3 regions of the Nocardiopsis sp. L17-MgMaSL7 genome follow, and region 2 is predicted to be linked to each of the others. Evidence: riboswitches for the same ligand, from Rfam matches in the RefSeq annotation. Region 2 holds a riboswitch; each other region holds the start of a gene.

Region 1 (9,346 bases), on a different contig from region 2:
GTCGTCGACCAGCGCCTCCGCGGCGTCCAGGAGCTCCACCGGGTCGGGCAGGAGGGTGTGCTCGTCGGCGACCACCTCCAGCTTCACCCAGTCGGTGCCCAGCGCCTCGCGGCCGAGCCTCGCCGTGCGCACGGCGTCCACGGCGGTGAAGCACCCGGCGGTGTTGGGCAGCGGACGGATGCCGTTGCGGTCCAGGACGTCCCACACCGACCCCTGGGTGCCCGGGCTGATCCGGCGCATCGCCACGGTGGTGAGTTCGGTCCCCGACGCCAGGAGCGCCTCCTCCAGAACCTCCAGGGAGGGTGCCCCGCCGGTGCCGGTGATGAGGCGGGAGCCGAAGGAGACCCCCGCGATGACGAGCGGGTCCTCCAGGGCGCGTTCCGCGACGGTCACGGACTCGTGCGTCTGTGTCATGGTTCAGCCTCCCTGTACGGCGGTGAGGACGTCCACGCGGTCGCCCGCGGAGAGCGCGGTGTCCGTCCAGGCGGTGCGGCGCACCACCTCGTCGTTGACCGCGACGGCGATCCCCCCGGGGACGGCGCCGTCCCCGGCGTCGGTGAGTGCGCGCACGACCCCGTCCACGGTGGTCGCCGCGCTCTCCTGGGCCTGTCCGTTGATGATCAGTTCCACTGCTACTCCCACGTCTGCTCACGCGTCCATCTGCTGGCTGCGAACCGACGCGCGTACGGGGGCAGCGCGCCGGTGGTGAGGGCCTCGGCCATGACCTCCCCCGTCACAGGGGCCAGCAGGACCCCGTGCCGGAAGTGACCGGCGGCCAGGTGAAGTCCCGGGACCCGGGTCGGGCCCAGGAGGGGTTCGTTGTCGGGCGAGCCCGGCCGCAGTCCCACACAGGTCTCGACGACCTCCAGCTCGCTCACCCCCGGGACGAGTTCGCGCGCGTCCCGCAGGACCTGCCAGAGCCCGCCCACCGTCAGGGAGGTGTCGTGGCCCAGTTCCTCCTGGGTGGCGCCGACGATCACCTCGCCGTCCGCGCGCGGGACCAGGTAGACGGGGAACCCGCGCACCAGGCCGCGCACGGTACGGGTGACCAGCGGCGGTTCCCCGGAGGGCACCCGGGCGCGCAGCAGCTGTCCCTTGACCGGGCGCAGCGGCGGCACCACGGGTTCGGGCACCCGGACCCTCTCGCCCCAGCACCCGGCGGCCAGCACCACCTGGTCGGCGGGCAGAGCGGTGCCGTCGGCCAGGCGCACGCCCAGTCGCGACCCGCCGGGGCCCGGGGAGGTGACCTCCTCCGCGTACCCGGAGAACTCGCGCACGCCCGCACGTTCCCCGGCCAGGGCCAGGGCCAGGAGCAGGGCGCGCGGGTTCACGGAGTGGTCCTCGGGGGCCAGCACCCCGCCGCGCACGCCGGGCGCGAGCGTCGGTTCGAGTCGGCGGCACTCGCGGCTGGTCAGCCGTCGGGTGGGGATGCCCAGGCGTTCCTGGAGGGCGTGCAGGTCAGTGAGGACGGCCAGGTCGTCGCGGTCGAAGGCCACCAGGAGGGTGCCGGTACGGCGGTGGCCGACGTCGACCCCGCTGGCCTCCTCCAGTTCGGCGACGAAGCCGTCGTACAGGCGCGCGGAGCGCACCCCGAGCTCCATCAGCTCCTCCTCACCGAAGGCCGCCTCCGTGGCGGGGGTGAGCATGCCCGCGGCGACGGTCGAGGAGGCGCGCGCGGTGGAGGGTTCGGTGACGGGGTCGGGTTCGACCAGGGTGACGGCGAGGCCGCGCTGGGCGGCCCGCCAGGCGGTGACCCGGCCGACGACCCCGCCGCCGATCACGACCACGGTATTGGTGGGATGAATCGTCTTCTGTGGGGGAACGTCGTTGGTGCGCACGGCGCCGTGTTCCACTCCCTTCGCCGGTATGACCCGGATCAGGTTCGTGCGGTCGGAGGCCGCGAGCCTCCCTCTCAGCCGGGTCCACCCGGCTCCCGCGGGACATGTCTCTGGGCCCCATCCTAGGACAACGCGTCCGGACCGGCCGTGGCGGGGATCTCCCAGGCAGGGTGTCCTCAGGCGGCGCGATGGTCTCCGAGGCCCGGTCGGGTGTGGCAGATTGGTGAGGTGACACAAAGCGATCGTGAACTCGACGAACTCGTCGGCGAATGGCTGACCCTGCGTGAGGCGGCCGCCCCGCTGGGCGTGAGCCCCAACCGCATCAAGACCCTCATCCGCGAGAACCGCCTGATGGGCGTGGTGCGCGGTGGGGAGCTCTCCATCCCCGCCGCCTTCCTGGACGGTCAGGACCTGGTCAAGGGCCTGCCGGGCACCATCGTGCTGCTGACCGACGCCGGATTCTCCACCGGGGAGGCCCTGCGTTGGCTGTTCACCCCGGACGACACCCTGCCGGGCACACCGATCCAGGCCATGCGCGAGAACCGGGGCACCGAGGTCCGACGCCGGGCGCAGGGCATGGCCTTCTGAGCCGTCCACGGCCCGGGGACGCACCACCGCGGTGACGTCTCCCGGGCCGTTGGTTATGGTGGGGCGCGTGAGGACGAGTCACGGAACCAGCCTGCGCGAGCGCCTGGACGCATCCCTTCTGTACCTGTGCACCGACGCCCGGACCGAGAGCGGTGATCTCGCGGAGTTCGCGGACGCCGCCCTGTCCGGGGGCGTGGACATCATCCAGCTCCGGGACAAGGGGCTGGAGGCGCGCGAGGAACTGGCCGCCCTGGAGGTTCTGAGGGAGGCGTGCGAACGCCACGGAGCCCTGCTCGCCGTGAACGACCGCGCCGACATCGCCCGCGCGGTGCGCGCCGACGTCCTGCACCTGGGCCAGCGCGACCTGCCGGTGCCCCTGGCCCGCGACGTCATCGGCGCCGACCCCCTGGTCGGCCGTTCCAACAACGACCCCGAGGCCGCCGCGCGATCGGCGGAGGAACCCGGGAGCGACTACTTCTGCGTGGGCCCGACCTGGGCGACCCCGACCAAGCCGGGACGCCCGGCGGCCGGGCTCGAACTGGTGGAACGCGCGGCCGCGCTGGGCACCGACCGGCCCTGGTTCGCGATCGGCGGCATCGACCTGGAGAACGTGGACCGGGTGCTGGACGCCGGAGCCACCCGCGTGGTCGTGGTGCGCGCCGTCACCGAGGCCGAGGACCCGCGAGCCGCGGCCAGCGCGCTCAGGGCCAAGCTCACCGCTCGACTCGCCTGAATGAACTCCGATGGCCCCGGGATCCCGCACGGGACCGGGGCCGCTCCATGCCCGCCCCTCCCAGGGGCGTCTTCGAGTACGGCGACCGCACGGGTCCAGGGCGTGGTTCTCGGGTGCCTTCGCCGACGGCGGCCTGGCCGCCAGCGCCGTAGGAGTTCGTAGGGGCGGTGGCGGGCGACGTCGGGGCGGATCGATCCAGAAGAAGGGCCGATGTGAGTGGCCGTCTCTTCTGCTGTGCGCTGCCACGTGGGCTCCGCGGTGGCGCACGGTGTGACCCGACCGGGTGGCTGTCCGAGCTTCATCGGCGCACAGCCGCATCCTGTTGGTGACGCGAGGACACCGCGCCGCAGGCGTCCGTCGAGGTTGGCGGCGGGCGGCGGGTGGGACTAATGATCCGGTCAGCACGACTCAGGGGACCAGGAGCACCTTCCCCAGGACACGGCGCCCCTCCAGAGCAGCGTGCGCCTCGGCGGCCCGCTCCAGCGGCAGGATCAGCCCCACGTGCGGCCGCAGGTGTCCGGCCCGCGCCTCCTCCAGTGCGAGCCGCGTGAGGTCGCTCCGGTCCGTTCCCGGCCGCGCCCGCATCTCGTTCAGGCCCAGGGCGGTGATCCCGCGCCGCTCGGCCTCGGCCGTGTCCACCTCGGCGAACGAGCCTCCGGCCGTGCCGTAGCTGAGGAACCGGCCGCCGTCGGCCACCGCCCCGAAGGAGGCCGATCCCAGCTCGCCGCCGGCCCCGTCGACCACCACGGAGGCCCCGGCGCCGCCGGTGATCCGGCGTACCCGGTCCAGCCAGTCCGGCCGCGAGTAGTCCACGACCTCCTCCGCTCCGAGGGACCGGGCCAGCTCCAGCTTCTCCGCGCCCCGGGCCGCGCCGACCACTCTGGCCCCCGCGAGCCCGGCGAGCTGCACGACCAGGCTGCCCGCGCCACCGGTGGCGGCCAGGACCAGGACCCAGGTGTCCGGAGTGAAGCGGGCGGCCCGCTCCAGCATCATCGCGGTCGCACCGTCGACCATGAGGGCCAGGGCATCGAGGGGGCGCAGCTCCTCGGGCACCCGGAGCAGCCCCTCGGCCGGGACCGTCACGCGGTCGGCGTACCCGCCGTCGTCCGTGCGGGTGAGGACCGGCGCGCCGGTCCAGGCGGGGTCGGCGCCGGGGCCGACCGAGGCGACCCGGCCCACCACGCTGCCCCCGGGTACATAGGGCGGGGTCTGGGGGAAGTGGCCCTGTGCGGCGCCGCTGCGGATCAGGGTGTCGAGGTAGATCACGTTGGCCGCCCCGACCTCGACCAGCACCTCGCCGGGGCCGGGTTCGGGGTCGGGCAACTCCCGCGTCACCAGGACCTCCGGCCCACCGAACTCGTCCACTCGTACCGCGCGCATCTCCACCACTCTCCTTCCTCGGGGGAGTGTCCCCGGAGCCAAGACTGGTACCTCAATGAATGTTGAGGTCAAGGGCCGCCTCTCCGGACAAGGGGGAACCGCCGCGCCCGGGGCACGGCGGTGGCGGGGGAGGGGCCGGTCAGACCCCGACGTGGGCGAGGGCGCTCGGATGGCGGCGCAGGAACCCCTCGATGGACTGCGCCGGGTGCCCGGTCAGGTCGGGCACGACGGGCGAGACCACGTCGAGCTCCCCGGCGGCGATCGCCGCGTACGAGGAGGCCCAGCCCTCGATCTGCCACTCCGCGGCCCCGCTCGGACGGCGTGACTCCAGGGCCTCCTCCCAGGTCTCGGGCACGTACCGCACACTGCGTCCGGTCAACCGGCCCAGCTTCTCCACGGTGGCGCCCACTGACAGCGACTCCGGCCCGGTCACGTCGTGTGTCCTCTCCGCCGAGGCCGCCACCACCACCGGATCGGTCAGCACGGCCGCGGCCACGTCCGCCACGTCGTCGCGCGAGACCCACGCGACCCGGCCCTCGCCGGCCGGGCCGCGCACCACGCCCTCCTCGTCCACCCAACGGGGCAGCAGGTCCAGGTACAGGCTGGGTCTCAGGAACGTGTGGGACACACCCGTCGACCGGATGTGCGCCTCCGTGTAGAAGTGCGTGCGGGCGAACGTGAACGTGGACGCCGGGCCCGCGCCCAGGAACGACAGGTACACGATCCGCGACACACCGGCGCGGACCGCCCCGTCCACGGCGCTCAGATGGGCCTCCACCCGGTTCTCGGACTCCGTCGCCGAGACCAGGAAGAGCGTGTCCACGCCACGGCAGGCCTTCTCGAAGGCGGCGGTGTCCTCGTAGACCGCCATCGCCGCGCTGCTCTCCGGGTACTCCGGGGCCCGGTTGATGTCGCGCACGATGAGGCGCTGAGCCAGTCCGAGCCGCGCGATCCGGGCGGCCACACGCCCGCCCAGCGCACCGGTGGCCCCAGTCACCCCTATGGTGTGGTTTGTCATGTGATCGTCGCCCATGAAAACCCATCCTGGGGTACGAGTGTCCACCGGTCGCTGACCGGCACGCCCCTTTTTGCGCCCCCCGGTCAGGCGCTGGTGCGCTCTTGGTGCTCGTCCGCCCGGGGCGGTCCGGAGGGCTCCGCGGCCGCCTTCGTCGAACGCCGGTAGGACAGCTTGCGCAGCAGCACCTCGGCCGGACCGCGACGACCGGCGCGCTCCATGGCGTAGGCGCCCGCCACCGTGACCAGCCACACCGCGACCGCGTACAGGAACATCGTCCACGACGTCAGGTAGGCGGCCAGGCCCAGGCCCCACGCGGCCAGGACCGGCGCGCACAGGACGGACTGCGCCAGGTAGGCGCTGAGGGAGCGCCTGCCGGTGGCGGTCAGGGCGGTCACCACGACCCCGCCGGTCCGGCCCCGCTCCTGGAGGCGGTGAGCGACCAGGGCGATCAGCGCGACGTACCCCAGGCCGCCGAAGAGTCCGGTCAGCATGTGCGGGAAGGAGAGCATGAGGCCCTGGTCGGCGTTCAGGTCCCAGACGCCGACCTGGTTCAGGGCCTCGGGAAGGCCGCCGATCCAGCCGACGGCGATGCCGACGACAGCCACCCGGCGCAGGGTCCGCAGGTTCTGACCGGGCTCCTCCAGGAACCGGCGGCGCGCGGCCCAGAAGCCGAGCAGGATCGCGGTGGGCACGACCAGACCCAGCAGGCCCTGGCCGACGCTGACCAGAGGCCAGTTCGCCACCCGGTCCACAGCGGCGGAGGCGATGGACGGGTCACCGATGTTGCCGGCCATCTCGCTGATGTCGAAGCCGCCCGCGCCGCCGTCGGACTCGCTGACGAACGGCAGGGCCAGCAGGCTGAGCGCGCTGCCCAACGTCATCAGCGCGGTCAGCACGGCGCCCCACACGATCAGGGTCACGTCCTTGCGCCGGAAGAACAACCAGCCCAGGACGAGCCCGGCCACGCCGTAGGCGCCCAGGATGTCACCCATCCACAACAGCAGGGCGTGGACGAAGCCGAAGACGACCAGCCACAGGTTGCGGCGGCGCAGCAGGGCGTTGACGCTCCTCACGTCGGCGCCGGCCGCCTCCTGGCGACGGGCCAGCTGCATCATCCCGTAGCCGAACAGGAACGCGAACATCGGGTAGCTGCGCATGTCCACGGCCATGATGGTGAAGAACTGGGCGACGGAGTCCAGGCCGCCCTCGGGTGCGGGATGCATGGTCGGGCCGTCGCTCGGGGCCGCCCACAGGTACCAGACGGTGTTGGCCAGGGCGATGAACAACAGCATGAAGCCGCGCGCGAGATCGGGCGCCAGCGCGCGGTCCGTGGCACCGGTCGGACCGAGCACGGGGGTCTGTCTGGACATGGGGAGGACTCCGGTGTCGAGATGTATCGTGAGTCTCGATTCAACCGGGGGTTGGACATAAGCCACAACAGGTATCGGGTATGAGAAAACCCCCGAAGACGCCAGGGTCGACCCCTAGGGGCTTCGGGGGTGGGCGCCGGGGCGGGCCGGTCCGACCCACCCGAGGCGGATCAGTGCGAGCGTCGCGTGGCCGCCACCACCAGGTCGCCCAGCGGGCCGCGGGCGGACGCCTCCAGCTCGGGGCTCTCCAAGGCGGCCAGCGCCTGGTCCGCGTACTCGGTGACCATCGACTCGCAGGCGGCCAGCGCCCCCGAGGACTCGATCAGGGAGCACATCCACTCCACCGCCTCCACGGCGAGGTCGGGCGCGCCCAGCAGGCTCCGGAAGCGCTCGGCGTCGGCCGCGCCGGACCGGGCCAGGGTCTCGGCGACAACCAGGGTGCGCTTGCCCTCGCGCAGGTCGTCACCGGCGGGCTTGCCCGTGGTGCCCGGGTCGCCGAAGACCCCGAGCACGTCGTCGCGCAGCTGGAAGGCGATGCCCAGGGGGATGCCGTAGTCGGTGTAGACGCCGGACAGCTCCTCGTGGCGCCCGGCCAGGGCGGCGCCCAGGTGCAGCGGCCGCTCCACCGTGTACTTCGCCGACTTGTAACGCATCACCCGCAGGGCGGCGTCGCGGGTGGCGGTGCCCCGCACCTGCTCCAGGGTGTCCAGGTACTGACCGGCCATCACCTCCGTGCGCATCGCGTCGAAGGGGGGCCTTCCGGCCTGGAGCGTGTCCGGTGAGAACCCGCTTCCCTGGTACATCTCGTCCGACCAGGCCAGGCAGAGGTCGCCGATGAGGATCGCGGCGCCCTCGCCGAACCCGTCGCTGTCACCGTTCCAGCCGTGGTCGGCGTGCAGCCCGGCCATGCGCTTGTGCGTGGCCGGCCGCCCGCGCCGCGTGTCGCTGTTGTCGATCACGTCGTCGTGGACCAGGGCACAGGCCTGGAGGAACTCCAGGGAGGCCGCGGCCCGCACCATGCGCTCGTCACCGGGGGCGCCGCCCGCGCCGCGCCATCCCCAGTAGGCGAAGGTGGGACGCAGGCGCTTGCCCGCGGAGACCATCACCTCCAGGGAGTCCATGGCCGGGGCCAGTTCCTCCCCGATCTCCAGCAGCCGTTCGCGGTGCGAGGCGCAGAAGGAGGAGAGTTCGCGGTCCACGTCGGAGCGGATGACGGACACGGCTGAGGTGGCTGAGGAAGTTGTGGAGACGGCCATACCCTGCACATTAGCGGCTGGTCCGCGCGAGGATGCCCCGGATCGGTGTATTGGGGTCGGGTCCCGGCGGAGGGGTTGAGTGAGACCCACTTTGACCAAAGTGAGAGACAGTGTTGTCTAATGTGGCAATTGGTGTCTCGCATCGTGAGAAATGGAGTCGGGTTCCACTTTTTGTCTCAGAAAGTGGGACGCAGCGTCCGGTTGTGAGGGGGTCTCGCCTAAGGTTGAAGTCATGTTGGCTGCACCGACCCGCTCCGTGGCGCCCCGAACCCCGGCTTCCAGGCCGCGTCATATCCGCGACCTCCTCGACTCGGGCGAGCCGATGTTCTCCTTCGAGTTCTTCCCGCCCCGCAACGCCAGGGCCCAGGAACGACTCTGGCGCGCGATCCGCGAGATCGAGGCACTCGGCCCCTCCTTCGTCTCCGTCACCTACGGCGCCGGAGGCGGCACCCGCGACCTCACGGTGGAGACCACCGAGCGCATCGCCACCGACACCACCCTGATGCCGGTCGCGCACATGACCCTGGTGGACCACTCCGTCGCCGAGCTCCGCCACCTCATCGGCCGCCTGGCCGACGCGGGCGTGTCCAACATGCTGGCCGTACGCGGAGACCCGCCCGGCGACCCCGACGGCGCCTGGGTCCAGCACCCCGACGGGCTCACCTACGCCGAGGAGCTGGTCCGGCTCCTCAAGGAGAGCGGCGACTTCTGCGTCGGAGTGGCGGCCTTCCCCTACAAGCACCCCCGCTCGGTCGACGTGGAGGTCGACACCGACCACTTCGTGCGCAAGTGCGAGGCCGGGGCCGACTACGCCATCACCCAGATGTTCTTCGACGCGGAGGACTACCTGCGCCTGCGCGACCGGGTGGCCGCACGCGGCTGTGAGGTGCCGATCATCCCCGAGGTCTTCCCCGTGGTGAAGCTCGCCTCCATCCCGCGCTCGGAGAAGCTCTCCGGCGCCCCGTTCCCGCCCGCGCTGGCCGAGCGCTTCCAGCGGTTCGGTGACGACGAGGAGGCGGTGCGCGCCTTCGGGATCGAGCACGCCCAGCGCATGTGCGAGAGGCTGCTCTCCGAGGGAGCCCCGGGCATCCACTTCATCACGTTCAACCAGTCCACGGCCACCAGGGAGATCTACCGCGAGGTCGCCGGGCACCGGGTCCGAG
Region 2 (9,346 bases):
AACCCCCCGGACCCAACGGGATGCGTCGCACTCTTTCTACAAAAGCACTCAAATGGCCCAAAAAGCACCAGAACCCAACAAGAACCCCTGAATACACAAAAGTGGCGAAAGCTGGAATGCCAGCTTTCGCCACCCCGTCATCCCGGACGGCCCCGGCCGTCGACGGCTCAGGCCGGTGTCAGGCGGGCGCCCCGGGGGCCGCCCTGGCCTCGCGGGCCAGCTGCTCCTTGCGGGCCTCGGCCAGCCGGCCGAGGACCTTGTCCCGCAGGTCCAGCGGGACCGGATCGCAACCGCAGTGCTTGGCGACGAGCTTCTTCACGGCCTCTTCCAGGCCGTACTCGTCCAGGCAGGGGCTGCACCCGTCCAGGTGCGCCCTGACCTCGGGGCAGTCGCTCTCCTCCAGCTCGCCGTCAAGGTAGGTGTAGAGCTTGTCGAGCACCTCGCTGCACGGGGTGTCCGTCTCCGACTTGTCGTGGCCGTCGCTCATTGCCGATCTCCTCGATCCGACCCGCTCACCTGTCCTCGACCCCCCGCCGCCGACCCCGACGCGACGGCCGAGGCCTCCGCGGCTCTGGTCGCGGGGAGGAAACCACGGTCCACCGCGTACTCCTCAAGGTGGGAACGCAGCTGGCGCCGCCCCCTGTGCAGCCGGGACATGACCGTCCCGATGGGGGTGCCCATGATCTCGGCGACCTCCTTGTACGCGAAGCCCTCGACGTCCGCGAGGTAGACCGCGATCCGGAAGTCCTCCGGCAGCTCCTGGAGGGCGCGCTTGACGTCGCTGTCGGGGAGGTGTTCGAGCGCCTCGGCCTCGGCGGACTTCAGCCCCGCCGCCGTGTGCGAGGCGGCCTGGGCGAGCTGCCAGTCCTCGACGTCCTCGGTCCCGGCCTGCTTCGGCTCCCGCTGCTTCTTGCGGTAGGAGTTGATGAAGGTGTTCGTGAGGATGCGGTACAGCCACGCCTTCAGGTTGGTCCCCGCCTTGAACTGGTGGAAGGAACCGAACGCCTTGGCGAAGGTCTCCTGTACCAGGTCCTCGGCGTCCGAGGGGTTGCGTGTCATGCGCAGCGCCGCCGAGTAGAGCTGGTCGAGGAAGGGAAGCACGTCCCTCTCGAACCGCTCGTCCCGTTCCCCGGCTGTCTCCTGGCTCTGGTCCAAGCCCTTCGGCCTCCTCGCGCTGGTCCCTGGTGGGGTGTCCGTATCCCAACGATACGTTCCCACACCCCCGACCTGCGCATCGACGCCGCGTGGCGCCAACGCCGTTTCCTCGCGCTCAAGGCACGCACCAGCGGTCGGCATGCTCGAACCCATCCCCTTCCCTGCTCCCGTGTTCCTGCGGGTCCCCGCCTCGGGGACCCCCTCCGGGACCACGCCCCGGGCGGTGCTGGTCACAACAACGTCCTCCGCGACCTGATTCCACCCCTGCGGGTGGTGACCGGGTCCCCCTCCCGCCGAACTTTGTCGTTTGCCCGCGTCGGTGAAGGTGAGGCATGGCAGAGTGCGGGTAGGACACACTGAAGGATGGAGAGGAGTGCACGTGCGACCGTCCTCGACTCCGGCCTCCGACCGCCCCCGATCGCCCGCCGCCCAGTTCGCCACAACGGACCGGCTCTCGGACTACTGGCGCTTCTACTGGGCGGTCGCGGAGGCGCAGATCAGCCGGTGGCTCCCCGAGCGGCCCTCCCGGCTCCTCGACCTGTCCAGCCCCGACTTCCAGGGCACCCCACGCGCCGTCGCCGCTGGTCACGACGTCGTGACTCTGCTGCCCTCGGTGGACATGGCCATGCGCCGCCCTCTCACCCTGGTGAACGGCCGGGCGGTGGTGCCGCGTCCCACACCGCGCGGGCGCCTTCGGCACGTGGTCGGCGACTCCGCCTTCCTGCGCGCCTTCAGCCCCGAGTCGTTCGACGGGGTGATCGCTGACAACCGGGTGTTCTCCCGACACCTCGCCACCGAGTCGTCGATGTCCGAGGTGGCCCGGGTGCTGCGCCCGGGCGGCCGGGTACTGGTCTGTGTGGACTCGGTGGTCCTGGGCATGGCGCTGCTGGCCGAACAGGACGCCTGGCCGGAGCTGAGCCACGCGCCCAGCGCCGACGTGCTCCTGGTGCCCTGGCCGGACGGTTCGATCACCCGCTGCTTCACCGCGGAGCAGGTCACGGAGATGGTCACCGAGGCCGGGCTCGAACTGGAGTGGATCAAGCCGCGCACGGTCCTGTCCGCCTCCACCGTGGAGATGATGCTGGCCCGTGACCCGAGGTCCATGGCGCGGCTGGTGGAGATGGAACTGCACGCCGCCGACTCCGACGACTACGTCGGCGTCCACCTGGTCGCCAGCGCCCACAAGCCCGCGTAGCCGGTCCCCGGCGCCGCTCCTGTTACTTCTGACGGGTGTGAAGCCGGTGGTACTGCCGGTGCTGCTGTGACCCTGGGCGAGGGCCCGGCGGGCCCGCCACACCCTGCGGGGTGACGGGCCCGGGGTGGGCGCTCCCTAGTCGGCGAGCGGCAGGTAGACGCGGTTGCCGCCGTCGGCGAACTCGGCGGACTTGTCGGCCATGCCCTTCTCGATCGCCTCGACGGTGTCCAGGCCGTTCTCCTCGGCGTACCTGCGCACGTCCTGGGAGATCTTCATCGAGCAGAACTTGGGCCCGCACATGGAGCAGAAGTGGGCGGTCTTGGCGGGTTCGGCGGGCAGGGTCTCGTCGTGGAAGGCCTGCGCCGTCTCCGGGTCCAGGGACAGATGGAACTGGTCCTGCCACCGGAACTCGAAGCGCGCCCTGGACAGCTCGTCGTCCCACTCCTGGGCGCCCGGGTGTCCCTTGGCGACGTCGGCGGCGTGCGCTGCGAGCTTGTAGGTGATGACGCCCGTCTTGACGTCGTCCCGGTTGGGCAGCCCCAGGTGCTCCTTGGGGGTCACGTAGCAGAGCATCGCGGTGCCGTGCCAGCCGATCTGCGCGGCGCCGATCGCGGAGGTGATGTGGTCGTAGCCGGGGGCGACGTCCGTGGCCAGGGGGCCGAGCGTGTAGAACGGCGCCTCGCCGCACAGCTCCTCCTCCAGGCGCACGTTCTCCCTGATCTTGTCCATCGGCACGTGGCCGGGGCCCTCGATCATCACCTGCACGTCGTGCGAGCGGGCGATGTGGGTGAGCTCCCCCAGGGTGCGCAGCTCGGCGAACTGGGCCTCGTCGTTGGCGTCGGCGATGGAACCGGGGCGCAGGCCGTCGCCCAGGGAGAACGTGACGTCGTAGCGGCGAAGGATCTCGCAGAGCTCCTCGAAGTGGGTGTAGAGGAAGCTCTCCCTGTGGTGAGCCAGGCACCACGCGGCCATGATGGAGCCGCCGCGCGAGACGATGCCGGTGACGCGGCGGGCGGCGAGTGGCACGTACCGGAGCAGGACGCCCGCGTGGACGGTCATGTAGTCCACGCCCTGTTCGGCCTGCTCGATGATGGTCTCCCGGTAGATCTCCCAGCTCAGCTTGGTGGGGTCGCCGTTGACCTTCTCCAGTGCCTGGTAGATCGGGACGGTGCCGATGGGGACCGGTGAGTTGCGGACGATGCGTTCGCGGGTCTCGTGGATGCGCTTGCCGGTGGACAGGTCCATCACGGTGTCGGCGCCCCAACGGGTGGCCCACACCATCTTCTCGACCTCCTCTGGCACCGAGGAGGTGACGGCGGAGTTGCCGATGTTGGCGTTGATCTTCACGAGGAAGTTCTTGCCGATGATGGTGGGTTCGGACTCGGGGTGGTTGCGGTTGACCGGGATGACCGCGCGGCCGATCGCGACCTCGGCGCGAACGAACTCGGGGTCGGCGCCCTCCCGGGCGGCCACGAAGCGCATCTCGGGGGTGATGGTCCCGGCCCTGGCGTGGGCCAGCTGGGTGGTCGCACCGTCGACGGGGTCCAGTGCCCACGTCTCGCGGGTGCGCGGGAGCCCCTGGTGGACGTCGATGTGTGCGTTGTCGTCGGTGTAGGGGCCGGAGGTGTCGTACAGATCGAAGTGGCTGCCGTTGCTGAGATCCACCCGGCGGCGCGGGATGCGGAGGGTGGTGCCCTCGGGGGTGGTGATCTCCTCGTGGACCTTGCGAGATCCCATGATGGGACCTGTGGTCACCCGGTGTTCGTCGGCGGTGGAAACGTCACGACCGTCGATAGCCGTCATGGCATGCCTCCCTACGTCGGAATTACCCGAACAGGTTCTGCGGTCGGCGACACCCTTGAGTCGCCCTCTCAGCCCGCCATGGCGCGAGCTCCCGCGTTGCGTATTCACATGTGCGCACGTCGAACGTGCCGGGACACCCCGATCACGGTGTCCAGGGCCCCGGGGAGCACTCCCCCGTGGCCTCGCACACCATACACAGGCCGTCCCCGGCCCTGTCCAGCCTCGCCGGGGTCAGAAAAGTGTCTCCGGTTCGCCGCGACCGGAGTCCTCGGCCGGTTCCAGCAGGTGGGGGCCGTTGTTCTTGACGCTGTTGACGTCGGTGGAGACCTCGTCCACCGAGAACCGGTCCACCGGGGAGTCGTCCAGCACGTGGGCCAGCTCCTCGGCGCCGGTGGCGGGGTCGAGCCAGACAGCCCAGTCCTCGCGCGGCACCACGACGGGCATGCGTTCGTGGATGTGGGCGAGTTCGGGCGCGGCCTCGGTGGTGATGACCGCGCAGGTCCACAGCCAGGCGTCGGGGTCGCTCGGGTCGTCGACCTCGGGGTCGCGCCAGCGCTCGAAGATCCCGGCCAGGGCGAGCGGTTCGTCTCCGGAGTAGTGGACGGAGAAGGGCTTCTTGGCGGCCTTGGCCTTGCGCCTCTTGTGCTGGGGGTCGGTGGCGGGAGAGGTGCTGGCCTCGGTGGTGCCGTCCTTGTTGAGCAGCTGCCACTCGTAGTAGGCGTCAGCGGGGAGGAGGCAGCGGCGGTTCCGGTAGGCGGTGCGGAAGGCGGGCCTGTCCGCGACCGTCTCGCTGCGCGCGTTGATCATGCGGTAGCCGACGTTGCGGTCCCTGGCGCCGCCCGGCACGAGGCCCCAGCGCATCGTGTGCAGGGAGCGCGGTCCCGGTCGACCGTGGGCGCCCCCCTGGGGCGGCGGGCCGAGCACGGCGTACACCGGGCTGCCCGGCGCGATGTTGTAGTCCGGGTCGAGCTCCTCCAGCGGCGGCCAGGCTCGCGGGTCCCCCGTGCCGTCCTGGACCTCCTCGGGGAGGGCGAAGGCCAGCTGGAGCTGGTGCACGTTCCTGGACTGGGCATAGCGACCGCACATGGGTGGAATCCTATGCGATCCGCCCTTCCGGGACCCCGGGATCACCATCCGTCCCGTCCGTCCCGGCGGTCCCGGTGTCCGCGCTGGAGACATGGACGACCAGTGCCCCGACCAGCCCGGCGAGGAGGGCGACCGACCCGGCGGCGGCGAGCAGCGCCCGGGGGTGGTCCGCGGCGAACCACCCGGCGATCAGGAACCCGACGACGAAGCCTCCGTTGACCACCGCGCCCATGAGCGCGTGGGCCCGCCCGAGGAGGGGCTCGGGGGTGATCCGGTGGACCACCGACCTGAGCAGGATGTTGAACACGGAGTTGCCCGCGCCGGCCAGCACCACGCACACCGCCGCCACCCACAGCACCGGGAACCAGGCCCACAGTGCCAGCGCCGCACCCACGAGTGCGGCGGCGAGCGCCACCCCCTGCCCGGTCGGGGCCGGGCGCAGCACCGACACGGCCAGCGCGCCCGCCAACAGGCCCGCGCCCCAGCCCGCCGTGAGCGCGCCGAAGACCTCGGCCCCGTGGCCCATCACCTCCCGAGTCACGAACACCATGGCCACGTTGGTGGTGGACGTGGCCACCACCGCGAGGATCAGGACCGGCAGCAGCACGCGGAACAGCCGGGTCCGCAGGACGTGGCGGGCACCGTCCAACGCCCCCGACCACAGGGTGCCGGGGGCACCGGACACGGGGCGCCGTACTCCCAGGAGCAGGAAGGTCCCGGCCGCGACGAAGAAGCTGACTGAGTCCGTGAGCAGGGCCGGAACGATCCCGAAGAGGCCCACCAGCACCCCTCCCACCATCGGGCCGAGCACCGTCGCCGAGGCCCGGACCCCCTCGAACAGCGAGTTGGCGTGCACCGGGGAGAGCTCTCCGGCAGCGCTGGGCAGAAGGGTGAGGATCGCGGGATTGACGAGGGCCGCCAGGGAGCTGACCGTGAGGACGTACAGCACCAGGACACCGGGGTGGGGGAACCAGACGGCGGGCAGGATGGCCAGGCCCTGGCCCGCGCAGGCCAGGACCAGGACACGGCCGGTGTCGAAGCGGTCCAGTACCGCCCCGGCGAGCGGCGCGAGCAGGACGAGCGGACCGATCTGGGCGGTCAGCAGGGCGGTGACCCACAGGGAGTTCCCGGTCTCGGCGAGCTGGAACACGGCCGCGACCAGCACCACCTCGTCCCCCATCGACGACAGCAGGATGGCGGTGAGCAGAGCCGCCGCGCGGAGGCGGCGCGCCGCCGGGGCGACGGGGGACGGGGGATCGTCGGGCACGGCGCCTCCGGGGGCTCGGTTCGGACCGATCCTGCCCTCCGCTCCCCCTGGTCGTCACCCGGTTTTCGCGTCCTCCGGCGTGCGCTCGCCGGTTCCGGTCTCCGCTCCGGTCTCCTCCTCGGCGGGTGGGGTCCGGGAGCGCCAGGCGCCGAGGAGACCGACCAGGACGGCGACGGCTCCGATCGGGGCCAGGGTCCAGGGAGCCCAGCTGTCGAGTCCCCGCAGCAGCAGCGATCGCACCCGGGCCTGCTCGGCGTAGCCGGAGACCTGTCCGTCGGCCAGGGTCAGTTCCGTGTCGAGCAGGTCCACCTCGCCCGAGCCGTTCTGCGGCCGCAGGGTCTCGCGTCTGCGCTCCTCCAGGTTCACGACGACGCCGGTGACCGGCTCGACCCAGAAGGTCCGCTCGGCCGTGAGCCAGCGGTTCGCGCTGACGGTTCCCTCGGCGTCGGGATCGAACAGGGCGGCGGGTACCTCCCGCGCGGAGTCGGGGACCTGGGTGGCCTCCACGGTCTGGGTGTAGCGGCGCACCGCCACCCCGGCGACCTCGTCGTCCTCCTCGAACTCGACCGTGGGGGCCGCGCGCACCTCGGCGTCGTAGAAGGAGTGGTCGCCCTGCGCCGCCCCGGGTGGCCAGTACAGGACCAGCCCGGCCTGGCGCACGGCCCGGTCACCGTTGACGTGCTCTCCGCAGCAGTTGACCGCCCGACCGGTCCGACGGTCCACGATGACCCTGCGGCTCCAGTGGTCGAGCACCCGCTCGGACGAGGTGGTGTCCACCGTCATCTCCCACGCGGACCAGTCGGCGCCGTGCGCGGAGGCCACCACCCGGGTGTCCCGTTCGAGGTCGGCGCCCTCCACCCGGTTCCAGGTGGCGGTGTCCAGGTAGCTGGCGTCGGCGTCGACCATGCGCAGGCCGAGGGTGGCGTCGGCCGGGAGCAGGGCGACGCGGTCGTGCACGTACAGCGGCAGCAGGAGGGAGAGTGTCAGCAGGAACGCCCCCGCCGCCACCATGAGGGTGCCCCGGGGCAGGCTCCGGTCAGGCTCCGCGCCGGTTCTCGTGGAGGCCGTCACCCGCGCACCTCCTCGACGTCGTGACCGGTCTCGGACAGCCGGTCGGTTCCCTTTTCCGGTGCCGTCCCGTTCTCGGGCGGTCCGGTCCGCCGGTCCCCGCCGCCCGTGGTCTCCGCGGAGCCCTCGGCCGGAGCCTCGGGGGAACCGGCCGGGGGCGGGCCGTGCTCGTCCCCGCGCTGGCCCAGGGCCAGGACGAGCCGGGCCATCGCGGGCAGGCACAGCGCCTGCGGAACCCAGCCGCGCAGCGCCGTGCCCAGGGTCTCGGTGATGTCGTGGAAGGGCATGTTCACCACCAGGTGGGTCCCCGAGGCCATGGCCAGTCCGGCCAGGGCCAGGGAGACCGTGACCACCCAGGGCCCCGCCAGGTACGGCAGCGCCCGGCCGCCCAGGGACGGCCTGCCGGGTTTGGCGTGGCGGAGGCGTTTCGGGGCCCGTCGGGCCAGCCACCACAGGGTCAGCAGGATCAGGCCGACCACGGCCGCGCCGGCCCAGCCGGCGACCCACACCCCGTAGGCCAGGCCCAGCGGGAGCACCACACGTCGGGGCAGCCAGCCGGGGCCCACACCGGGCAGCGCGCGCGAGCCGTGCGGGAGGTGGGCGGCCGTCGACCGCCTCCCGCCCGACAGCCAGCGGCGCGGCCACAGGGCCAGCACCACGAGCAGCGCGGCCAGGGCGCCGCCCGCCACCAGCACGCGGTGGTAGACGGCGTCCGGGGTGTAGGTGAGGGTGACCGTGCCCGCGCTGCCCTCGGGCAGCGCCCAGGCCTGCTTCCAGCCCTCCAACCGGACCGGTTCCAGGGGTCCGTCACCGCCGTCGATCCGGGCCTCCCAGCCCTCGTTGAAGTTCTCGTTGACCACCAGGAGGCTGTCCTCGTCGACGTCCACGTCGAAGCGGCGCTCACCCGGTCCCCAGGTGTGCACCGCGTCGACCTCCGCCATGTGGACCTCGGGGGTCACGCCAGCCGCGCCGTCGCCGGTCGTCACCACGGCCGAACGCACCTGGTAGCGGTTGCCCGGGTCCACCACGATCCGGTTCTCGCCCTCGGTCAGGTCCAGGTCGGTGCAGGTCTCGTACCGCAGCGGACGTCCGGTGAGCTGGTCCGCGAGGGTCCCGTCGCTGATCCGGGTCTCCACGCGCTGGTCGTTGACGCGCAGGGTCGGGCCCAGGCCACAGGTGGTGGAGGCGTCCCCTTCGGGGAGCGGGTCCACGGCGGGCACGCCCGGGAGCTCGACGCCGCCGATCTCCAGGGCCTGCCCCTCGGGGCGCTCGAAGGTCACCCGGACGGAGGAGGCGGTCAGTTCGGCGAAGTCGACCCGGCCGCTGCCGTCCAGCCACCCCTCCCGGACGGTCCCGCCGCCCTCGACGGTGACGCGGATCGGCCGCATCACACTGTCGGCCCGGGGGAACTCGACCCTCATGTGGTCGATGGCGGTCGGCTCCCCCAGCTCGATGTCGAGCCAGGGCTCCCTCTCCTCGGGGTCGGGGTACCAGACGGTGGCCTCGTCGTCGTCGAGCGCGCCCCGGCCCATGGCGGCGGGGTGGCTGACGGCGGTGGAGGAGCCGGTCACGAGCGGGTACCCACCGGCCCGGTTGGCGGCGTTCTCCGCCTCGCGGGGGTCGGTGAGGACCACCTCGCCGGAGACGGCGTGCGGCCCGGCGGCAGCTCCGGCGGAGAGGTCGAAGGTGCGGTCGAGCCTGCTGGCGTCCTCACCGCTCACCTCCAGCCGGGGGTTGCACACCCACGCGTGCGACCCCTCCATACAGCCGGG
Region 3 (9,346 bases), on a different contig from region 2:
ACGGCCTGGCAGAAGGTCTCGTCCGCGCCGGTGTGCACGAACACGTCCAGCGACGCATACAGCCGCGACAGGTCCGCCCCGGTGCGCTGACCGGTGAACACGGCGTTCGGTAGCAGGCGGCGCAGCCGTGCGCGGTCCGGGCCGTCCCCGACCACCACCAGCCGCATACCCCGCAGCCTCGCCAGGTGGCCCAAAAGGTGCACCCGCTTGTCCCGGGACAGACGGCCCACGTACCCCACGATCGCCTCTCCGCCGGGGGCCAGCTCCCGGCGCAGCTCCTCGGACCGGTGGTCGGGGGAGAAGCGCGCCGTGTCCACGCCCCGCCGCCACAGGTCGAGCCGGGGGAACCCCCGGCCGGAGAGCGCCTCCATGGTGGCGGAGGAGGGAGCCAGAGTGCGGTCCACGGCCGAGTGGACCCGGTGGAGCAGGGGCCACAGCGCCCGGGCCCCGGGCAGGCCGTGACGTCCGGCGAACCCGGGCAGGTCGGTCTGGAACACCGCCACGGTCGGCAGCGCCCACCTTCGGGCCACGTCCACCGCCGTCGCCCCGAAGAGCGCGGGCGAGGCCAGGTGCAGCACGTCGGGCGCGAACGCGCGGATCGCCGCGGTCATGGTCCGCCGGACGGGCAGGCCCATGGGGAAGTCGCGGTACACCGGCAGGGGCAGCGCGGGCGTGCGCACCACCGGGAAGCCCGCGTACGAGGCGGGGCCGTGCCCGGGGGCCAGCACGAGCGCCTGGTGGCCCTCGGCGGCCAGGTGCTCGCTGATCCGGCACACGGAGTTGGTGACCCCGTTGACCTGCGGGAGGAAGGACTCGGTCACGATGGCCACCCGCAGGGGAGGGCGGGGGACGGTGGGCGGGGGTGTGGGGGACATACGGGGCTCCCAACGCCGATGTGTCACGCCGAGTGGTGGCTGCCTCCGACGCTAGGGTCGGGGAGTGAACCCGGGCCGCCGGGCGGGAGAACCCCGCCCGAAGGGCCGACACGGGTTGGCCGATCAGGTGATGACGCCGTCCGCACGGTCGACTGACCGACGGGTGACCCCGCCATGGCCGTGATCGCCGAACCCGACCGAACCGACACCTCAAGGAGCCGTGTGGTGACACTCGTGGAATGGGCCGAGCTGGTCCGCGCAGAACTCGACCTCGCGGGAACCGATCCCCTTCAGAAGGCCGACGTCGACCGCATCCTCGACCTCGCGCGCGACGCCGCGCACTCCGTGGCCCGACCGGCAGCCCCGCTCACGACCTACCTGCTCGGCGTGGCCGTGGGACAGGGGGCGGACCCCGACGCCGCGGCCGCGGTGCTCAGTCGGCTCGCCCTGGCTCAGGCCGAGGGCGAGGACGGGGGAGGGGGCCAGGGGTAGCGGCTGTCCCCTGTGACTGACGCGGCCGGAGGGTCGAGTGAGCGTTCATGAGTCGTAACGCGCTTTCTGACCTCACGTGATTTGTTTGTTACGCGTCAGTGCCATTCTTGCCCGATACCGAATGGTGTGCGCCGGTTCCAACGTGTTTCCAAGAGCCCCGGTTCCCCCATCGCACCGCCGGTTCCCCCTGCCCCACGCAAGCACCGAAAGAGAGGTCCTCAGTGGACCACCTCCTTGAGATGGCAGATGTCCTTTCGGGCATCATCTGGGGACCGTTCGTCCTCATCCCTCTGCTGTTCCTGACCGGCGTCTACCTCACCGTGCGACTGCGCGTGCTCCAGCTGTTCCGGCTGCCGCACGCCCTGTGGCTGGCCTTCGTCCGCCGGAAGGAGGACGAGACGGTCGAGGGCGACATCTCGCACTACCAGGCGCTCAGCACCGCGCTCGCCGCGACCGTCGGTGTGGGCAACATCGCCGGAGCCGCCCTGGCCATCGGAATCGGCGGCCCCGGTGCGCTGTTCTGGATGTGGGTCATGGGGATCTTCGGCATGGCCACCAAGTACAGCGAAGCCCTGATGGGCGTGAAGTTCCGTCGCACGGACGCCAAGGGCGAGCAGAGCGGCGGCCCGATGTACTACCTGAAGTACGGTGTCGGCGGCCGCTTCGGGACCATCCTCGGTGTCTCCTTCGCGGTCTTCGGCGCCATCGCGGCCTTCGGTATCGGCAACGGGACCCAGGCCAACACGGTCGCGCAGCAGATGAACAGCGTCACTGGTGTCGAGACGTGGATCATCGGGCTGATTCTCATGGTCGGCGCAGGCGCCGTCATCCTCGGCGGCATCAAGAGCATCGGTCGTGTCACCTCGGCCCTCGTCCCGATCATGATCATCGGTTACGTCGGCATCTGCCTGGTCGTGCTCGCTGCCAACTGGCAGGCGCTGCTGCCGGCCCTCCAGCTGGTCGTCACCTCCGCCTTCACAGGAACCGCGGCGACGGGAGGGTTCGCCGGAGCCGGTGTCCTGCTCGCTATCCAGTTGGGCTTCGCGCGCGGCATCTTCTCTAACGAGTCCGGCCTGGGCACCGGCGGAATCGCGGCCGCCGCAGCCAAGACCACCCAGCCGGTCCGTCAGGCCATGGTCTCCATGACCCAGACCTTCATCGACACCATCATCGTGGTCAGCATGACCTGCCTGGTCATCATCGTGACCGGGGTGTGGCAGGTGGAGGGGGCCGAAGACGGTTCGCTGCTCACCTCGCAGGCCATGACCGAGGGACTGGGCGCGATCAGCCCCGCGATGGGGTCGGCCGGTGCCGTGATCGTGGCCCTCTCCGTCACGGTGTTCGCCTTCAGCACCCTGCTGGGCTGGTCCTACTACGGTGAGCGCTGCGTGGAGTTCCTCGGCGGCCGACGCATGGTCCTGCCCTACCGCCTGCTCTTCATCGCCATCATCTTCGTGGGCTCGGTGGCCAACCTCGACTCGGTGTGGCTCTTCAGCGACATCGCCAACGGTCTCATGGCGCTGCCCAACCTGGTGGGTCTGATCCTGCTCTCCGGGCTGATCACCTCGGAGACGCGTAAGTTCTTCAACCACAAGGACTGGCGGAACCCGGACGTGATCATGGACGACGTCAGCAAGTAGTCCGCGCTCGGCCGGGGGACGGGTCCCCGGGCCGACGACAGGGGGGACCGGCCGCCACGGCCGGTCCCCCCTTCGCGTACCCCCGGTCCGCTACCACCAGGCGTGGAAGTGGTGCACCGGCCCCTGGCCGCCGCCAGCATCGATCTCGTCGGCGCGGCGCAGGGCCTCGGTGAGGTAGGCCTTGGCGTCGGCGACGGCGGCCACCGCGTCCGGACGCTGGGGGAGCAGGGCGGCGATCGAGGAGGAGAGGGTGCAGCCGGTGCCGTGGGTGTTGCGGGTGGCCACGCGGTCGGCACGGAACTCCACCGGCTCCGAGACACCGTCGACCAGCAGGTCGACGCTCTCCTCACCGGGCAGATGGCCGCCCTTGAGCAGGACGCGGCGCGGTCCGAGTTCCAGGAGGCGTTCGGCCTGCCCGCGCATCTCCTTCAGGCTGGTGGCTTCCGTCTCGCCGAGCAGGTCGGCGGCCTCGGGCAGGTTCGGGGTGAGCAGGTCGGCGCGCGGCAGCAGGACGGTGCGCAGCGCCTCGATCGCCGACCTCTCCAGGAGGCGGTCGCCGCTCTTGGCCACCATCACGGGGTCCACGACCACGTGCGGCAGTCCGTAGCGGTCCACGGCGGCCGCGACCGCCTCGGTGACCTCGGACGTGGACAGCATCCCCACCTTGACCGCGTGCACGGTGGCGTCGGTGAACAGGGTGTCCATCTGGTCGGTGACGAAGGACGCGGGGACACCGTGTACCCCGGTGACCCCGCGTGTGGACTGGGCGGTCAACGCCGTCACCACGGTCATCCCGAAGACTCCGTGGGCGGAGAACGACTTCAGGTCGGCCTGGACGCCGGCACCCCCGCTGGGGTCGCTTCCGGCTATGGACACGACGTTGTACGCGCTCATTGGCGTTCCTTCGCTAGTACGAACTAGGGCAGGTTCGACGGGTGTGCTCTCAGCCGGGAGGAGTCTCTCCGGCACCCCGCGCCGCCGGGGCCTCGCGGCCCCGGCATCACTGTTGGTTTGTGGTGTTTCCGACTGTAGTGGACGGTCAGACGGTGACGTTGTGGTGGTGGGTCTCCACCCGCGCCTGCTGGGCGTGCTTGCGCTGCTCCCAGATGATCATGCCGACGACCACCACGAAGCCGCCGACGGCGAAGGCGACCGTGACGGGGACGTCGGTCATCGGCAGCAGGTCGCGGTTCTCGTCCTGCCACGGCCACAGGGCGCGCAGCGAACCGGCCATCAGGCCGGTGAGTACCACGAGGGTGATGTGGTGGTGGTTCTCCAGCAGGAACTGGAGCACCTTCACGAACAGGGCCAGACCGGTGATCATGCCGAGCACGAAGACGGTGATGTAGGGCAGGTCGGCCGCGCGCAGGGCGGCCATGGTCGGCTCGTACAGGCCCAGGGTCAGCAGGATGAAGGAACCCGACAGGCCCGGCAGTACCAGAGCGCAGATCGCGACGGCCGCCGCGAAGAAGACCACCACCGGGTGCGTGGGCAGGTTGGCGCCGGGCAGGCCGGTGAGCGTGAAGGCGAGCGCGGCGAAGACGAGGGCCACCGCGTAGTGCCAGGCCCTCCACTTCTTGCCCGCGCCGGTGTAGGGGATCCACAGGCAGGCCAGGACCAGACCGAAGAACAGCGCGTACGCGTACTGGGCGTGCGCCTCCACCAGCGGGGCGAGGAAGACGGCGGCCAGGACGAGCGCGAGGGCCATACCGATGAGGGCGGGGACGAGCACCGACCAGTCCACCTGGCGGAACTGCTCCTGGGCGCGCTCCTTGCCGCGCCCCCGGGGCACGTCCGTGACGTAGCGCTTGATGCCGCTGACCACGTGGCCCGCGCCACCGATCAGCTTGTCGTAGAGGCCGACCATCAGTGCGACCGTGCCGCCGCTGATGCCGGGCAGTGCCTCGGAGGTGCCGACGGCCCCGCCGCGCACCGCGTTGAAGATGTAGGAGCCTACTGACTTGGCCATGTTGTCGGGCGCTGGCCCGGGAGCTTCCCGGGAGAGGGCGCCGTCCTCCGTCCTGATGGGGCCGCCGGTCCCGTGTGCACGGTCGACCGGCGGGTCAAAGGGGTGCTGTACAGCGCGGGTCGCGGGGACGACCTCCACCGGTCCGATGCTCCGGCCGCGCGGATGTTTGCCGCCCGGGCCGTGCGATGGGGGAGGAGCGCCGTCAGGCCCCGGGCCGGGCTGCGCCAATTCTAGCGGCGCCGGACGGGGTGAAGGCGTCCGAGCGCCCCGAGAATCGGGGTTTTGGCCAGGTATCAGCCCGCAAGGTCCTTGGCCCGAAAACAGATCGTGACGAAAGGACCGCCGAGCCCGGGTTCAGTTCCGGAGCGAACCGGACAGCGGCGAGGTCGGAACGGCGGGCGCGGGCGGGTCCTCACCGGCCACCGACGCGGCCCAGCGGTAGTCCTGTTTGCCCACCGCCGTGCGCCGCACGCGGTCCACGAAGTGCACCGTCCGGGGCACCTTGAACCCCGCCAGACGCACCCGGCAGTGCGCCCGCAGCGCACCCTCGTCCGGAGAGGAACCGGAGGCCAGGGACACCAGCGCCGTCACCCGCTGCCCGAGCCGCTCGTCCGGGGCGGGCACCACGATCACGTCCTCCACCGAGGGGTGCGCCTTCAGTACGGCCTCCACCTCCTCGGGGTAGACCTTCTCACCGGCGGTGTTGATCACCACGCTGCCCCTGCCCAGCAGCACGATGGAACCGTCCCCGGCCCGCGTGCCGTAGTCACCCGACAGCGCCCAGCGACGCCCCTCACCGTCCGTGGGGAACGTGCGCGCGGTGGCGATCGGATCGTTGTAGTAGCCCAGCGGGATCCGGCCGGTCCTGGCGATCCGGCCGACCTCGACCGACCCGGGAGGGAGCGGCCGCAGGGCCCCGTCGAGCACGGCGATGCTCCCGCCCATGGTGAAGCTGCGCCGGTCGGTGGAGTCCGCCACGCTCGTGTGCTCGTCGGGGGCGGTGGCCGAACCGCACACGCCCGTCTCCGATCCGCCGTAGGCGTCGGCCAGGGCGACGTCCTCGCGCCAGGCCCGCCACAGCCCGCGCACCGAGGGGGTGAGCGGGGTTCCGCCGGAGCGCACCGAGGTGAGGTCGGGACACAGGTCCGGCTCGGTGAGCAGGTGTCTGGCCAGCGGGCGGGCCATCGCGTCACCCACCAGCTGGACGGCGTGCACGCCCTCGCGGTGCGCCAGTTCCAGCACGCGGTCCGCGCGGAAACTGCGGTCCGTGGACAGCACCACGCTCTTGCCGCACAGCAGCATGCTCAGCGCGTTCCACTGCCCGGCCGCGTGCATGAGCGGACCCAGCACGAGCATGCGCAGTGGGAAGCAGCGCGCGGCGCGTTCGGCCACGTCCCGGGGGGTCCCCGCACGGGGGGCGCCCGGTTCGCGCCGCTCCACGGCGGCGCGGAACACGTCCGCCTGGCGCCACAGGACGCCCTTGGGGTAGCCGGTGGTGCCCCCGGTGTACAGCAGGTAGTGGTCGTCACCGCTGGTCCCGGGCAGCTCAACCGCGCCGTGCCCGGAGTCGGGGCCGTGCGCCGCGAGCGACTCCTCGTAGTCCGCGCCGTCCAGCGACGCGTCGCGCTCCGTGCCGTCCTCCAGCAGGAGCACGTGCCGCAGGCGCGGCAGGTCGGAGCGGACCGCCGACACCGTCGTGGCCAGGGAGTCCTCGGCGATCAGGGCCACCGCGTGCGAGTCCGAGAGCACGTGCCGGAGCTCGCCCGCCACGTACCGGTAGTTGACGTTCACCGGCACCGCGCCCGCGCGCAGCACGCCCAGGAACGACTCCACCCACTCCGCGCGGTTGAATGACAGGATCGCGACGTTCTCCCCGGGGCGCACACCGGTGGTGACCAGGTGCCGGGCCAGCCGGGTGGAACGGTCGAGCAGGGCGCGGTAGGTGAGGCGGCGGGGTCCGGCGACCAGCGCGATCCGGTCCGGGACGGCGTCGGTCACCGCCGCCATGAGGTTGGCAAGGGAGAAGGGGCTGTCCGGGGACGCGTGTTGGGGCACGTCTGATGACCTCCCTGACGTTCGTGAACGGCCGTCCTCGGCGCGGGGCGCTCGCGGCGGCTGTGGCTGGTTACGAGCGAACGTACCCGTCGGGGCGTCGCCCGATCGCCGTGGGGGCTGTGTACCGCGTCACCTGCGTAACCGTCCCCGGTCACCCCCGAAGCGGACCCCGCCGGGCCGCTCCCGCTCAGTGGGGGTCCCGACCCGGGAGGCCCCGGGGTTTCGGGCCCGGGCGCCGGCCGGTGATCTTCGCCACCCCTTGTGGGCTCACCGGATCATCTGCTCAACTCTTGGAGATCCCGCCATGGGGCTCTACAGGGCCCCACGGTGGGTATCTACTGTCTGACATCGGTCGATGGTGATCGGAGCGGCTTAGATGACCACCCAGAATCTGGGACAGCAGGACTCCGCCGGAAACCCCGGCGGACAGGGACTCTCCAGCGCGGACCACATCGAACTCGCACAGACGAGGTCCGCACACAACTACTCACCCCTGCCCGTCGTGATCGCCGAGGGCCGAGGCGCCTGGGTGACGGACGTGGAGGGCAGGCGTTACCTCGACTGCCTGGCCGGATACTCGGCCATGAACTTCGGCCACCACAACCCGGACCTCCTGGCGGCGGCGCACGCCCAGCTCGACCGGGTGACGCTGACCAGCCGGGCCTTCTACAACGACCAGTTCGGCCCGTGGGTGAGCGCCCTCGCCGACATGGCCGGCAAGGAGAAGGTCCTGCCGATGAACACCGGTGCCGAGGCGGTGGAGACCGGCATCAAGGTGGCCCGCAAGTGGGGCTACGAGGTCAAGGGCGTCCCGGAGAACCAGGCGACCATCGTCGTGGCCGGGGCCAACTTCCACGGCCGTACCACCACGATCATCTCCTTCTCCTCCGACTCCGAGGCGAAGACGGGTTTCGGCCCCTACACGCCGGGCTTCCGCTCAGTGGCCTACGGGGACGCCCGGGCCGTCGAGGACGCCATCGACGAGACCACGGTCGCGGTGCTCATCGAACCGGTGCAGGGCGAGGCGGGCGTGATCGTGCCGCCCGCCGACTACCTGCCCCGCATCCGTGAGATCTGCGACGCGAACCGGGTGCTGTTCATCGCCGACGAGGTGCAGTCGGGGCTCGGGCGCACGGGCACGATCCGGGCCTGCGAGCACACCGGGGTCGTCCCGGACGCGTACCTGTTCGGCAAGGCGCTGGGCGGCGGAGTCCTGCCGGTGTCGGCGATGGTCGCGGACGAGGACGTCCTCGGCGTCATCCAGCCCGGGCAGCACGGGAGCACCTTCGGTGGGAACCCGCTCGCCGGGGCGGTGGGCCGGACGGTCGTCCGGATGCTGACCGAGGGCCCCTACCTGGAGAACGCCAGGAAGCTGGGCGAGGTGCTCCGCCGCAGGCTGGAGGGGTTCGTCGGCAACGGGGTGGTGTCGGCGCGCAGCATCGGCCTGTGGGCGGGGGTGGACGTCGACCCCGCGCTGGCCTCGGGCAAGGAACTGTGCAAGAGGCTCGCCGAACACGGAGTGCTGGTGAAGGACACCCACGGTTCGACGGTGCGGATGTCCCCGCCGCTGGTGATCAGCGAGGACGACCTCAACTGGGGTCTGGACCGGTTCGGTGAGGTCCTCGCCGAGCTCAGGGCGGAGCAGCGGTAGCAGCGGCCGTTCCCCCACACGCGTGAGGGTGGAACGGCGGTGCCCCGGCCCGGAACGTTCCGGGCCGGGGCACCGCCGCGTTCGGCCACCGTCGGCCGGGTGTCAGGAACCGGCGCCGGCCTCGGCGGCGCCGTTCCCGTCGCTCTCGTCCGCGCCGTCGTCCGCGTCGGCCTCGTCGGTGTCGGGAACGACGTTGACCGGGTCCAGGGGGCCGCCGAGTTCGGTGTGCAGGACGTCGGCGTCGACCCTGTCCAGGGTCTCCCGGGAGGCGTACAGCACGCGTTCGGGCCCCTCCTCGATCTGGAGCCGCACGCGCTCGGCGATGGAGCGCTGGCCCTGGGCGGTGGGGTGGAAGCTCGCCCGGTCCACGCGCAGGCCCTCACCCAGCTGGCCGAGGACGATCCCGTTCAGCCAGGCGTCGTCCTCGCTGACCTCGTGCCCCGTCAACGCGGTGAAGACGTTGACGAACTCGACGCTGCCCACCTGCCGGGACCCGTAGACGTCGCCGTCCACCTGGTAGGCGGTGTCCCTGATCCGGTCGTTGAACCGCTGGGCCACCGAGTTCAGCCACAGCTGGTCGCTCTGGGAGAGCGTGTAGTACATGCCCGGCGGCTGCTCCGGGAAGAGCCGGGGATAGCCCAGGACCAGCACGCGGGCGTCCGGG

What was found. Region 2 has a riboswitch for thiamine pyrophosphate ahead of thiC (phosphomethylpyrimidine synthase ThiC). Riboswitches for the same ligand answer to the same signal wherever they lie in the genome.
Region 1: another riboswitch for thiamine pyrophosphate. It lies ahead of thiO (glycine oxidase ThiO); the one in region 2 lies ahead of thiC (phosphomethylpyrimidine synthase ThiC).
Region 3: another riboswitch for thiamine pyrophosphate. It lies ahead of thiD (bifunctional hydroxymethylpyrimidine kinase/phosphomethylpyrimidine kinase); the one in region 2 lies ahead of thiC (phosphomethylpyrimidine synthase ThiC).

The regions. Positions count from the first base shown of each region.
Region 1 covers NZ_QGTF01000014.1:60,454-69,799, forward strand. Annotated here, with positions in the region: gene BDW27_RS22175 (thiazole synthase) at 1-414, opposite strand, end outside; gene thiS (sulfur carrier protein ThiS) at 418-630, opposite strand; gene thiO (glycine oxidase ThiO) at 633-1,868, opposite strand; TPP riboswitch at 1,837-1,947, opposite strand; gene BDW27_RS22190 (Rv2175c family DNA-binding protein) at 2,067-2,426, shown strand; gene thiE (thiamine phosphate synthase) at 2,494-3,159, shown strand; gene BDW27_RS22200 (zinc-binding dehydrogenase) at 3,568-4,539, opposite strand; gene BDW27_RS22205 (SDR family oxidoreductase) at 4,679-5,572, opposite strand; gene BDW27_RS22210 (DUF418 domain-containing protein) at 5,641-6,927, opposite strand; gene BDW27_RS22215 (polyprenyl synthetase family protein) at 7,098-8,183, opposite strand; gene metF (methylenetetrahydrofolate reductase [NAD(P)H]) at 8,440-9,346, shown strand, end outside; gene BDW27_RS22225 (GNAT family N-acetyltransferase) at 9,287-9,346, opposite strand, start outside.
Region 2 covers NZ_QGTF01000008.1:148,018-157,363, reverse strand. Annotated here, with positions in the region: gene rsrA (mycothiol system anti-sigma-R factor) at 179-487, opposite strand; gene BDW27_RS16030 (sigma-70 family RNA polymerase sigma factor) at 484-1,155, opposite strand; gene BDW27_RS16025 (class I SAM-dependent methyltransferase) at 1,529-2,350, shown strand; gene thiC (phosphomethylpyrimidine synthase ThiC) at 2,486-4,153, opposite strand; TPP riboswitch at 4,143-4,258, opposite strand; gene BDW27_RS16015 (SOS response-associated peptidase) at 4,385-5,239, opposite strand; gene BDW27_RS16010 (MFS transporter) at 5,250-6,506, opposite strand; gene BDW27_RS16005 (DUF3068 domain-containing protein) at 6,561-7,577, opposite strand; gene BDW27_RS16000 (alpha-(1->3)-arabinofuranosyltransferase) at 7,574-9,346, opposite strand, start outside.
Region 3 covers NZ_QGTF01000001.1:326,803-336,148, reverse strand. Annotated here, with positions in the region: gene BDW27_RS01435 (glycosyltransferase family 1 protein) at 1-875, opposite strand, end outside; gene BDW27_RS01430 (DUF6457 domain-containing protein) at 1,101-1,367, shown strand; gene BDW27_RS01425 (sodium:alanine symporter family protein) at 1,589-3,007, shown strand; gene thiD (bifunctional hydroxymethylpyrimidine kinase/phosphomethylpyrimidine kinase) at 3,098-3,901, opposite strand; TPP riboswitch at 3,890-3,990, opposite strand; gene BDW27_RS01415 (DUF368 domain-containing protein) at 4,047-4,976, opposite strand; gene BDW27_RS01410 (acyl-CoA synthetase) at 5,331-7,031, opposite strand; gene rocD (ornithine--oxo-acid transaminase) at 7,408-8,682, shown strand; gene BDW27_RS01400 (SGNH/GDSL hydrolase family protein) at 8,785-9,346, opposite strand, start outside.